Regions from separate parts of the Paenibacillus sp. LX16 genome, predicted to be linked through region 1. Evidence: riboswitches for the same ligand, from Rfam matches in the RefSeq annotation. Region 1 holds a riboswitch; each other region holds the start of a gene.
What was found. Region 1 has a riboswitch for glycine ahead of T3H97_RS19970 (alanine/glycine:cation symporter family protein). Riboswitches for the same ligand answer to the same signal wherever they lie in the genome.

Region 1 (3,989 bases):
GTAGACTTTTACCACCACTACAAAGAAGATATTGCCTTGTTCGCTGAAATGGGCTTTAAGGTATTTCGTATGTCCATTCACTGGGCGCGGATTTTCCCGAATGGCTATGATGCCGAGCCGAATGAAGCCGGCTTGCAATTCTACGACAATGTATTTGATGAGCTGCGCAAGTATAATATTGAGCCCTTGGTAACATTGTCACATTATGAAACACCGCTAGGTCTGACCCAGAAGTATAATGGCTGGCTGGGACGCGAAGTTATACAGCATTACGTAAATTATGCCGAAACGGTATTTACACGTTATAAGGATAAAGTAAAATACTGGCTGACCTTTAATGAAATCAATGTAATGACCATGAGTCCGTTCACCGGTGGGGGTGTGGTTATTGACCGTGTAGAAAACAAACAACAAGCGATATATCAAGCATTGCATCATCAATTTGTAGCTAGTGCACTGGCGACCAAACGGGGACATGAGATCATCCCAGGCGCTCAGATTGGCTGTATGCTGGCACGTATAGAAAGCTATCCACATACGTGTAACCCAGAGGATATACTGAAAGCCCAGCATGAAAATCAGATGAACCTGTTCTTTACGGATGTGCATGCCCGTGGGGAATACTCCAACTACATGAATCGTTATTTTGAAGAAAATAATGTTGTGATACAGACAGAACCAGGCGATGCCGAAATATTGAAAAATAACACGGTCGATTTTATCTCATTCAGCTACTATATGACCTTGACCGTATCTGCAGGTCCAGAAGGCGAGAAAGCAGCAGGAAACCTGATTGGCGGCGTGAAAAATCCGTATCTTCAGTCCTCCGACTGGGGATGGCAGATCGATCCGATCGGCCTGCGTATTACGCTGAATACGTTTTATGACCGCTATCAAAAGCCGCTGTTCATCGTGGAAAATGGCTTGGGTGCATATGATAAGGTGGAAGAAGACGGCTCTGTGCATGACACGTATCGCATTGATTACTTGCGTCAGCATATTGCCCAAATGAAGGAAGCGATTGCAGACGGTGTTGATCTGATTGGTTACACCAGCTGGGGCCCTATCGACCTTGTGAGCATGTCTACTTCCGAAATGTCCAAGCGCTACGGATTTATTTACGTCGATCTGGATGATGACGGTAACGGAACGCTCAAACGCTCCAAAAAAGACTCCTTTAACTGGTATAAAAATGTGATAGCAACCAATGGTGAAGAATTGTAATTCCATATCATCTCGGGCGGGTATAGCAGAGGACATCCTAAGGATGCAATCTGCTGTACCCGCTTTTTTGATAGAATAATAATAGTATTTCAGAGGGCTTCACAAACTTTTCACTTGTAATAAGCTGAAAGTTTTCTGTATAATAAATAAAAATTTCATATGTCTGGTTGATGTTTGCGGGAGATGGAACGAAAGTTCCGACCGAAGGGGCAAAACTCTCAGGTGCTTAGGCTGATTACAGCAACAAGCGGGGACCGTAAACGGACAGAACTCTGGAGAGACCCTTAATTGGGCGCCGAAGGTGCACCGCAGAGAACATCTGCTTAAACTCTCAGGCAAAAGGACAGAGACGCGAATAACCTGTGACAGGGAATGCCCTAGGCTTTTTTATAAGCTATTAGAGGCAGAAACCTGCGCAAGATGGTTGTATTTTTTCGTGCCTTTAACCTCTCCAGGAGTCGAATCAGCGGATTTGACTCTTTTTTGTTTTCTAATATGCTGGAGGAGCGGGTTGAAATGAATTTGGTACATGTGTTAGAAGCGATTAGTAGCTGGATATGGGGGGCGCCTCTCATCATTCTTGTCATGGGAACGGGGTTGTGGCTGACCATACGTTTGAAGATGCTGCAGGTATTCCGCCTGCCCCTGGCGATCAAGCTGATCGGTAAGGCCCCGAATGAAGGCAGCGGGGATGTAAGTAGTTTTGCGGCTTTGAGTACAGCGTTGGCGGCTACAGTTGGCACAGGAAGTATTGTCGGCGTAGCGACAGCCATTAAGCTGGGCGGGCCGGGTGCCTTGTTCTGGATGGTCGTTGCAGCCTTTTTTGGGATGGCGACGAAATATGCGGAAGGTGTACTTGCGGTAAAATACCGGGTGAAGGATCGGAATGGACAATTTTCCGGCGGCCCGATGTATTATATTGAGAAAGGTCTGGGACGCCGTTTTAAACCGCTGGCGATGCTGTTTGCTTTTTCGGGCATGCTGGTAGCGTTGTTCGGGATTGGAACGTTTCCGCAGGTCAAAGCGATTGTATCTTCGACTGAAAACAGTTTTGGTGTTCCGCCCATTGTAACGGCACTGATTATTGCTATCCTCACAGGACTGGTTACTATTGGAGGACTCAAAAGTATTGCCAAGGTATCGACGAAGGTCGTTCCTTTTAAAACAGGCTTGTACGTACTGATTTGTCTCATCGTACTGATTCGGTTTGCTGACCAACTTCCTGCCGCAATCGCGCTGGTGCTCCATTCGGCATTTTCAACTACATCTGCAACAGGCGGGTTTGCCGGAGCTACGATTATGCTGGCGATGCGAAGTGGGGTAGCCAGAGGTATTTTTGCCAATGAGGCCGGATTGGGGAGCGCACCGATTGCAGCCGCAGCTGCCAAAACCAAATGGCCTGCGGAGCAAGGGCTAATTTCCATGACAGGCGTGTTTATTGATACAATGGTTATTTGTGTGATGACCGGGTTGACGCTACTGGTTAGCGGTGTGTGGAGCGGGCCTACCGATGCGGGCCTGATGACTCAGCAAGCATTTTCCAGCGCATTCCCGCTGGGGGCAGAACTGCTTACAATCATTCTGATTATGTTCGCGTTCACCACTATGCTCGGCTGGAATTATTACGGGGAACGCTGTGTCGAATATTTGCTTGGGGTTAAGTGGATTAAGCCATACCGTTATCTGTTCATCGTACTGGTTGCTGGGGGCGCGTTCATTAAACTGGATGCGATTTGGCTACTGGCAGATATCTTTAACGCAATGATGGCTTTCCCGAACCTGATTGCACTGCTCGGCTTGTCAGGCATTGTAGTTGCAGAAACCAGAACCTATATGGACTCCCTGTATCCTAATAAGAAAAAGGGCATTCTTACAGGTACCAATGTAGGGGCTGCTATCCAAGTAGAAGAAAAAGGACAAACGGTTAATTCATAAATACTAAAAGGGAGTGTCTTCAGCCATCACAGGCTTGAGGACACTCCCTTTTGAATGTTATAACGATGCACGCAAAATAGCTAAAATATCTTCCTGATTCAGCTTTTGATAATTACCGAAACCTCCATGCTCCATTTCACGGGATGCAATGGTTGCGATTTTCTCCAATTGCTCATCATTAATATTGTAATCGGCCAGTGTGGAAGGGGCACCGAGACTTGTCCAGAATGCACTTAGACGATCAATACCTTCCAGGGCGATTTCTCTATCTGTTTTACCTACGGTGTCTAAGTCAAACATGCTGAGCATCAGCCGTTTCATGCGTGCAGCATCCTGATCCACCGTATGTCTCATCCAGTTGGGGAATAGGATCGCCAGACCGCCAGCATGAGGAATATCATATACAGCAGATAATGCATGTTCAATCGTATGCGAAGCCCAGTCCCCGAAGTAGCCCATTTGCAGTGTTCCGTTAAGAGCAATCGTTCCGGCATATAAAATCGTTTCGCGATGCTCGTAGTTGTGCAAATCCTCCAACAGCTTAGGTGCAGTTTCGATTACGGTTTGCAGCACGGAAAAGCACATACGATCTTGCAACGGTGTATTTTTTACATTGTGAAAATACTGTTCAAATACATGGCTCATCATATCCACCATGCCATATACCGTCTGATCACGTGGCACAGAGAAGGTGTTTTTTGGGTCCAGAATCGAGAATTTCGGATGCGTCACCGCGCTGCCCCATACGTATTTTTCGTTTGTTTCCCAGTTGGTGATAACAGAATCTGGATTCATTTCTGAACCGGTAGCGGCGAGTGTGAGGATGGTAC
Region 2 (3,989 bases), 170 kb from region 1:
ATATCGGCTTTTATGCAAATTTAGCTCGGCTACTTCCTTGATCCCCTTCCTACCCATAACAGACAAGTATACAGATGCGGATAAAGCTAGCAACGCTTGATTGGAGCAAATATTAGAGGTGGCCTTTTCGCGTCGGATATGCTGTTCCCGCGCTTGCAAGGTCAGCACGAAGCCGCGTTTACCATTGCGGTCTGTGGTCTGACCCACAATGCGGCCAGGGATACGGCGCATATGTGTCTGAGAAACGGCAAAGTATCCACAGGTCGGACCGCCGAGAGAAGAGGAGATGCCAAGTGGCTGCGCGTCTCCTACCACAATATCCGCGCCCTGTTTGCCGGGGGTTTCCAGCAAGCCAAGTGCCAGTGGGTTGGCACTGACGACCAAAAGACCTTTGTGCGCATGGATGAGATCAGCCATCGGCTTCAGGTTTTCCACGGCTCCAAAAAAGTTGGGGCTTTGGACCAAAACAGCCGCGGTCTGTTCCGATACGGCCGCCGCTAACGCATCAGCATCCGTTACGCCGTCCGAACAGCCGATCTCCACGATGTCCAAATCCAATCCGCGTGCATAGGCTGCCAATACCTGACGTGCCTCTGGATGGACGGACCTCGATACGATAAGCTGTTTACGGCGGGTAGCTGCGGCGGACAGTGAGCCCGCTTCCGCCAGTGCAGTCGCTCCGTCGTACATGCTGGCATTAGCTACAGCCATGCCCGTCAATTCGCAAATATACGACTGAAATTCGAAAATGGCTTGTAGCTCGCCTTGGCTTACTTCCGGCTGATAGGGGGTGTAGGCTGTATAGAATTCCGAGCGTGAAGTGATGTGCTGGATGACGGACGGAATATGATGATCATAAATTCCTGCGCCAAGGAAGCTGGCATGTGTGTCTGTATTGGCGTTGTGTCTGGCCAGCTCGGCCAAGTGGCGGGTCAAGGCTTTCTCATCGAGTCGAGAAGAAAGAGGGAGTTCCCCTTGATATCGAATGGCCTCTGGAATGTCACTGAACAAATCATCAATGGATGATACACCGACCACACGTAGCATTTCGGTTTGATCCTGCTCAGTCATAGGGAGATAACGATGCTGCTTCATAGGTTCTGGCTCCTTTCGAAAAGCAAAATTTTAAATCGTAAATTAGCTAATAAAAAAGTGTGAGATGAGAAACCCGGAAGTTCATATCTGACATGTTTGCTTTATTGAAATGAAGAGAGTTTAAGATCAGCGCGGGCGTTTATAAAAGGGTGCTGCCACCACCTCGGCACGCAGGCGTTTGCCACGAATCTCAACCTCCAGCGGTGTGGAGAGGACGCTAAAACGACTGTCCACCAAGGCGAGGCCCAGATTACGCTTCAAGGTGGGCGACTGAGTTCCCGTTGTGACCTCACCGATGCGTTGTCCTTCTGCGAATACCGGATAATGGGCGCGTGGGATACCGCGATCAATCATTTCCAGCCCGATCAATTTGCGAGGAATCCCTTGATCTTTCTGACGTTGCAGTGCTTCTCTACCGATAAAATCTCCTTTATTCAGCTTGACGAAGTACCCTAGACCGGCTTCAAGTGGTGAAATCGTGGCAGATAACTCCTGTCCGTACAGCGGCAACCGTGCCTCAAAGCGTAGGGTATCCCGAGCACCAAGTCCAGCGGGAATCAGCCCATACGACTCACCGAAACGAAGCAAACTCTCCCATACGGCTGGTGCTTCCGCGGCAGGTACGTAAAATTCAAAACCGTCTTCGCCCGTATATCCGGTTCGTGAGACGAGAGCTTTTGCTCCGAACAATGGCACGTCCTCATGGAAGCGGAAAGATGCCAGATTCGTAATGTCCGTATCTGCCACGGCTGCGGCAATTCGTACTGCTTCTGGTCCTTGCAACGCCAGCAATGCTATCGCATCAGACACATTCTCCATGTGAACGGATGCAGGCATATGGCGAATGAGCCAATCCCAATCCTTATCGATGTTAGAGGCGTTCACTACGAGCATGTAGCGTTCTGGTCCTTTGCAGTAAACAAGTAGGTCGTCTACTACACCTCCATCGGGGTAACACAGGAGTGAATATTGTGCCTGACCTGCTTCCAACTGGCTGACATCATTCGTGGTCACCCTTTGCAGAAAAGCTTCGGCCTCTTTGCCTTCAACCAAAAACTCGCCCATATGCGATACATCGAATAAACCCGCACGTTGGCGGACGGCCTCATGCTCCTTTTGAATGCCGCTAAACTGAACGGGGAGCTCCCAGCCGCCAAAGTCAATACAACGAACCCCAGACTGCGTCCCGTAGGACGAATATAGCGGTGTTCTTCGCAAATTAGTCATTTTTCCACTCCTATCCGGTGTGATCGGCTAAACAAAAAAGACAGGCCGAAAAAAACGTATAGACAGCAGTCTATACTCTTTTTTCAGCTCTGTCCTTGATACCAGAAAGTTACCCCGGTATGTACCGGGTTTCCTCTTGGGTGATCCGCTCCAATAGCGAATGCTCTCCAGAGATGCGTCCGGCAGAGGTCCTTTTGCCTGAGAGATTCACCTGCAAATGCAGGCTTACTCCTTCGGCGCTACCTTCGGGATCTGCGGTATATTACCTGGCTGTGCAGATAACAACTTGATCCGATTCGCGTGCACAACTGTCTCACAAGCGGCAACAGCTATGCGAATCTTTTTGGCAGTCTCTCCCTCTGCGTTCATCCGCGTTTGCAGTTGTCGGGGTGTTTCCCAAAGTATTTGCTATAACCCATTAATACGCAAATTCATTCAAAATGTCAATAAAAATGTCATCGAAAACAATAGAAAAAACATTTAATATATAAATAAGGATATGTAAGCGTTTGTTATAAGCTATCATATTTTTATATAGTACGCTATATGAGGTGATATGAAGTATTTTTGTTAGTATTATTGACATGAGTGTTCTTGTTGTCATAATCTTAACCTGTCTAATACAGGTGAGCAAAAGCGATTTTATTCATATGGAAGTGAGGGGAACAGGATGGGTGAAGTGAAGCAGCAACTTTGGTATACAGACGAACATGAGTGGGTTCAGCGTACAGAGAATGGGACGGTGCGGGTTGGTATTACGGACTTTGCACAGCATCAACTGGGTGATATTGTTTTTGTAGAATTACCTGAGGTGGGAGTAACGATTGAGCAGGGAGCGGAGATCGGTACGATTGAATCGGTGAAGACGGTATCCGACCTTTTTGCTCCGGTGACGGGAAACGTATTAAAGGTGAATGAAGCGCTGGAAAGTACGCCTGAACTAGTAAATGAATCTCCCTATGAAAAAGGTTGGATGATCGAAGTAGAGATGGGCAAAGATGTGGAGGAAACATTGGGCAAGCTACTGTCTGCGGATCAGTATGAGAAGTTGATTTCGGAGTAATAATGGGGCAATACAGCATGAAAAAAGAGCGTGTTATTCTGAATTTTTTATATTGATTTTCAATTGAATAAGAGCATCGTTAGTTCGCTCGTTTTTTGTATAAAATAGTCGCTATGATCTGCCATAGCGGCTATTTTTTTGTTGTCATTTTGGAAGCGTAATTACGTGTTTTACTCTGGCACAGAAGGTGGTTCCCTATAAGTTTGTGCAGATTTAAATCCCTGTTTTTTCGACTAATTTCTATAGCTACAGGTCATATTAAGAAGAATTATGCAGGTATAATACCTTCCCGGATAATTTAAATTTAAATGTTGTCATCAACGTTCATGACGAAAGTACGTTTTCATTTCGTTGATGAAGATAGCGCTGTCATTTAGTATGAATTTTAAGAAAAGGTAGTGATGCTTACCTACAAGGAGGATTTGAATATGAGCACATTGGACACAAAGCCAAGTTCAAAAGGAGGCACTCGTGTCGCCGTACAGCGTTTTGGCCGTTTTCTTAGCGGAATGGTTATGCCCAATATGGGAGCCTTTATTGCATGGGGATTGATTACAGCACTCTTTATTCCGACCGGATGGTTCCCGAACGAGGGTTTTGCACA
Region 3 (3,989 bases), 1.8 Mb from region 1:
GCCCCCGCCGTTATAAACTCCCTGATCTACAGCATTCCCCCATTTTTTCGTGCCTGAAGGGATATAAGCAATGCCTTTAGCCTTGGTAGGATCAATAATAGCCAGCGTAGATCCTGCATGCATGGCAATCGAGCGCACACCCTTGGTAATGCCGAAAGATTGATCTGCGGCTACAATGTCAGTAGCATTCACGTCACCAAGCGCATTATAACGGAAACGAACGCCAAAGTTGGTCGCCAGCCAATCGGAGCTTGTTAATCCTTGCATCGCCGGTGATGCAGCTTCTTCTGCAGTCATGCCTTTGGCTGGATTAGTATAGGCTCCACGACGGTAGCCATTCATAACTTCGGAGGAATCCCAACGGTTTTTGTTACGGTCCGCATTATAATGATCGGAGATGAAGAATACGCTTCCCCCGTTATTCACGTATTGCAGTAGGGCAGCCTGCTCGGATGCCTTAAAGGCAACATTCGCTTCACCAATAATGAACACATCATATTGGCGCAACTTGTCATATGTTATGGCCTGCTCTCCATAAGTAAAAGGAATGGGACGATTCAATTGGTCTACCGTAAAGCCTACATTACGCAGTCCATTGGCAAAGTCGGAGAAGGCGCCTTCAATGACCCAATCTGCTGCACCAGCGGTCTGTGCGTGCGTATTATCGAACAGCACCTTTTTGCCTTTTCCATCCGGCAGTGTAGTACCGGGTTGACCCGGGTTGCCAGGTTCACCTGGTTCCCCCGGCTCGCTTCCGCTCACCAGTTCAACAGCGCTTGGGCTTTTTACTCCGCCAAAATTATTGTAGGCGCCGAGTGTACCCGTCACACGAATTTTGCTGCCGATCAGCTCAGGATGGCCTGATAACCCATATTGCCCTCTGTACGCTGAAGTCAGCTGTACATCCAATAGATTAGACGTATTACGTTCATTTGCTTGGTCGGCAATCAGTACGTTAAAATCATTCGCGAACGGAGAAGAAAAGTTAGCCGTTTTCGATCCGGTAGCATGTCCGACGATGTAGCCTTCCACCGTCACCGTACCTCCACTGCTTTGGCCCTGAAGTGCTTCGGCTACTGTCAATGCTCCCTCTGCCTTGACCTGACCGAATGGAACGAAGATCCCGATCAGCAGTGATACGATTGCTGCTAGATGTAGTATCCCTTTTAAGCGTGAACCTGTGAACCGCAAGCCTTTTACCATACGTCAATATCCCTCCTATGTTTTCCATAAATGTACTTGTCCTTTATCAGATTAGCCGCCAATCTTCTAATTCCTTCCTGATTTCATCCATAATTATGTAAATTTTAATCTTTTTTATTGGAAACGCACCTGTTTCAGGATTTTGCAAAATTCGATTCCAGTCGCTCCAAAGCGCAATATCTAGACGAACTAGGCCATTTCGATCTATATATTGTTCATTAGAAGTCGCTTATTGGGTTTTTGCAAAATCCTCGTTTATGTAAAAATTGAACCCTGTGATTGACACCGAGCACGGCATACATTACCCTAAGAAAGACATGTAGAACGGTATACGCGAATGAAGATGACGGGAGAGTCTGTCCAGGGAGCCTACACTCTGGCGGCACCGAAGGAGCAAGACGCCAGCACCCGGCTGGCGGATAATCTCTCAGGTCCATGTATCGTCATCTGACGCAACTCTGGAGAGAGCGCAAGCCACCCAAGGGGTAAGGCGGTAAGAACACCGCACGAAACTCTCAGGTAACGAGGACAGAGATAAGGGAAACTTCCTTATCCTGTCCTTTTTTGTGCTCACATTGTGCGTCAGCATTAGGAACCGTCATAACCGCGCAAAGACGCGGAGATACCATATAGTATGGTATTAGAACATACAGGGGGCCACACCATGCGTTTCAAAGATGTATTTTCTATTATCGGCCCGGCCATGACCGGACCTTCCAGTTCACACACCGCAGGCGCGGTGCGACTCGCACGCGTTGCCCGGCACTGGCTCGGGGCGCAGCCTGACCGTGCCCGCATGACATTATACGGCTCCTTTGCTGATACGTATAAAGGACACGGTACAGATCTGGCGCTCATCGCAGGACTGCTTAATTACGATACGGACGATCACCGGATTCCCGATGCCGAGCAATGGGCCGAACAAGCCGGGATGGCCGTGGAATTCGCCGTCAGCGGACTCCCCGCCCCTCATCCGAACACTGTCCGTTTCGAGCTGTGGAAGGGCGAGGATCAGCGCACACTGTTGGGCTCCTCCATCGGCGGCGGCAGCATCCATGTCCAGCAGCTCAACGAATTCCGGGTCAATCTGACCGGGGAACTGCCTACGCTGGTGCTTCTCCACTCAGATAAGCCCGGTACATTGGGCGCGATAACTTCAGCGCTGGGCTTGGCTCACATTAACATTGCCTATATGCACGTAGATCGCAAAGGCCGGGATGGTGAAGCACTCACCGCCATTGAAACGGACAGTTCTGCTCCAGCTGAACTGATTGCGGAACTGCGTTCTTTACCTCATATGTATGAAATTAAGATGATTAATTTGAAAAAAGGAGCTGAATCCGATGCGGTTTAGCCATCTGCATGAAATCAGCGCTTTATGCGCTGAAGAATCCACCACGATTGGCCGCTTGATGATTGAAGAGCAGGTACAAGAAACGAATACAACGGAGGAAGAAGTCTTTCGCCAAATGTCTGATTATTATGAAGTCATGAAGGAAGCCGTTCATCGCGGTCAGACACAAGACACCGTATCCCGCAGTGGATTGACGGGCGGTGATGGCAAGCGCCTAGCGGAGTATCTGCGGGCAGGGGAAACCTGCTCCGGTGATGCCTCCGCGCTCGCCATGGCTTATGCCCTCTCTGTGTCGGAGGTTAATGCATCCATGGGTCGCATTGTCGCCACGCCTACCGCAGGCTCATGTGGGGTTATCCCTGGTGTATTCATCAGTGCGCAGGAGCGGTTCGGCTGGGATGATGAGCATATGGTGCACGGCCTATTCGCCGCTGGAGCCATTGGCTACGTGATCGCCAACAACTCATTCATTTCTGGCGCGGAGGGAGGGTGTCAGGCTGAGATTGGCTCAGCTATCGGGATGGCCGCTGGTGCTATGGTCGAGTTGCGCGGTGGTACGCCTGAACAGGCTGTTCACGCCGTGGGCCTCGCTCTTAAGAACACGCTCGGCCTGATTTGTGACCCCGTCGCCGGACTCGTGGAGATTCCGTGCATCGTGCGCAACGGGCTGGGAGCCGTGACTGCGCTTGCCGCAGCGGACATGGCTTTGGCGGGTGTGCGCAGCGCTATTCCGTCTGACGAAGTCATTGACGTAATGCTTGAAGTCGGCAGTGCGATGCCGTCGAAGCATCGCGAGACCGCCAAAGGCGGGTTGGCCCAGACGCCGACTGGCAAGCGTTTGACCGAATCACTTACACGCAACACACCGACCAAGAAGGATAAGTCATGATTTATAAGCGGTAGCCTCCTTAAAATAAAAGAGCAAGCATGTCGTCCTTGGACGTATGCTTGCTCTCTTTTTTACTGAACGGTTACCTGTACCTTCGTCATTTTCCCTGCATATTTCACAGTAATTACAGCTTTGCCCTTGCCCTGTGCCTTAATGTTACCGTCTTTGACGGTCGCAACAATAATTCTGGACGAGGACCATACAGCCGGTTTGGAAACATCCTTCTCCGACTCATCCTTATACGTGGCTGTAGCCGTAACTTTAGCCAGCTGTCCTGCCTTCAAATTCAAAGCAACTTCGTCTGTTTGCAGGTATTTAAGCGTATCAACATCCACGGGTATACTAATTACCTTCCCGCCAAACTTCGCCTGAATGTTAGTTTTACCGTAGCTAACCGCGGTAACCTGACCCTTTTTAACAGTGGCTACCTTATAATTAGACGTTTTCCATTCAGCTTGGGTCGTAACGTCCTTTTCTTTACCATCACTCGATTTAACCACAATCGCGATGGTTTTTTGATCTCCAGATTTGAGTGACAACGCA

Region 2: linked by a shared signal. The riboswitch ahead of gcvT (glycine cleavage system aminomethyltransferase GcvT) and the one ahead of T3H97_RS19970 (alanine/glycine:cation symporter family protein) in region 1 are both predicted to bind glycine.
Region 3: linked by a shared signal. The riboswitch ahead of sdaAB (L-serine ammonia-lyase, iron-sulfur-dependent subunit beta) and the one ahead of T3H97_RS19970 (alanine/glycine:cation symporter family protein) in region 1 are both predicted to bind glycine.

What each region holds. Positions count from the first base shown of each region.
Region 1 covers NZ_CP141152.1:4,469,633-4,473,621, reverse strand. Annotated here, with positions in the region: gene T3H97_RS19975 (glycoside hydrolase family 1 protein) at 1-1,224, shown strand, start outside; glycine riboswitch at 1,392-1,468, shown strand; glycine riboswitch at 1,487-1,581, shown strand; gene T3H97_RS19970 (alanine/glycine:cation symporter family protein) at 1,741-3,159, shown strand; gene T3H97_RS19965 (iron-containing alcohol dehydrogenase) at 3,217-3,989, opposite strand, start outside.
Region 2 covers NZ_CP141152.1:4,296,749-4,300,737, reverse strand. Annotated here, with positions in the region: gene gcvPA (aminomethyl-transferring glycine dehydrogenase subunit GcvPA) at 1-1,095, opposite strand, end outside; gene gcvT (glycine cleavage system aminomethyltransferase GcvT) at 1,222-2,322, opposite strand; glycine riboswitch at 2,499-2,598, opposite strand; gene gcvH (glycine cleavage system protein GcvH) at 2,993-3,385, shown strand; gene T3H97_RS19170 (PTS mannitol transporter subunit IIBC) at 3,814-3,989, shown strand, end outside.
Region 3 covers NZ_CP141152.1:438,540-442,528, reverse strand. Annotated here, with positions in the region: gene T3H97_RS01990 (DUF6359 domain-containing protein) at 1-1,203, opposite strand, end outside; glycine riboswitch at 1,541-1,656, shown strand; gene sdaAB (L-serine ammonia-lyase, iron-sulfur-dependent subunit beta) at 1,868-2,557, shown strand; gene sdaAA (L-serine ammonia-lyase, iron-sulfur-dependent, subunit alpha) at 2,547-3,446, shown strand; gene T3H97_RS01975 (Ig-like domain-containing protein) at 3,518-3,989, opposite strand, start outside.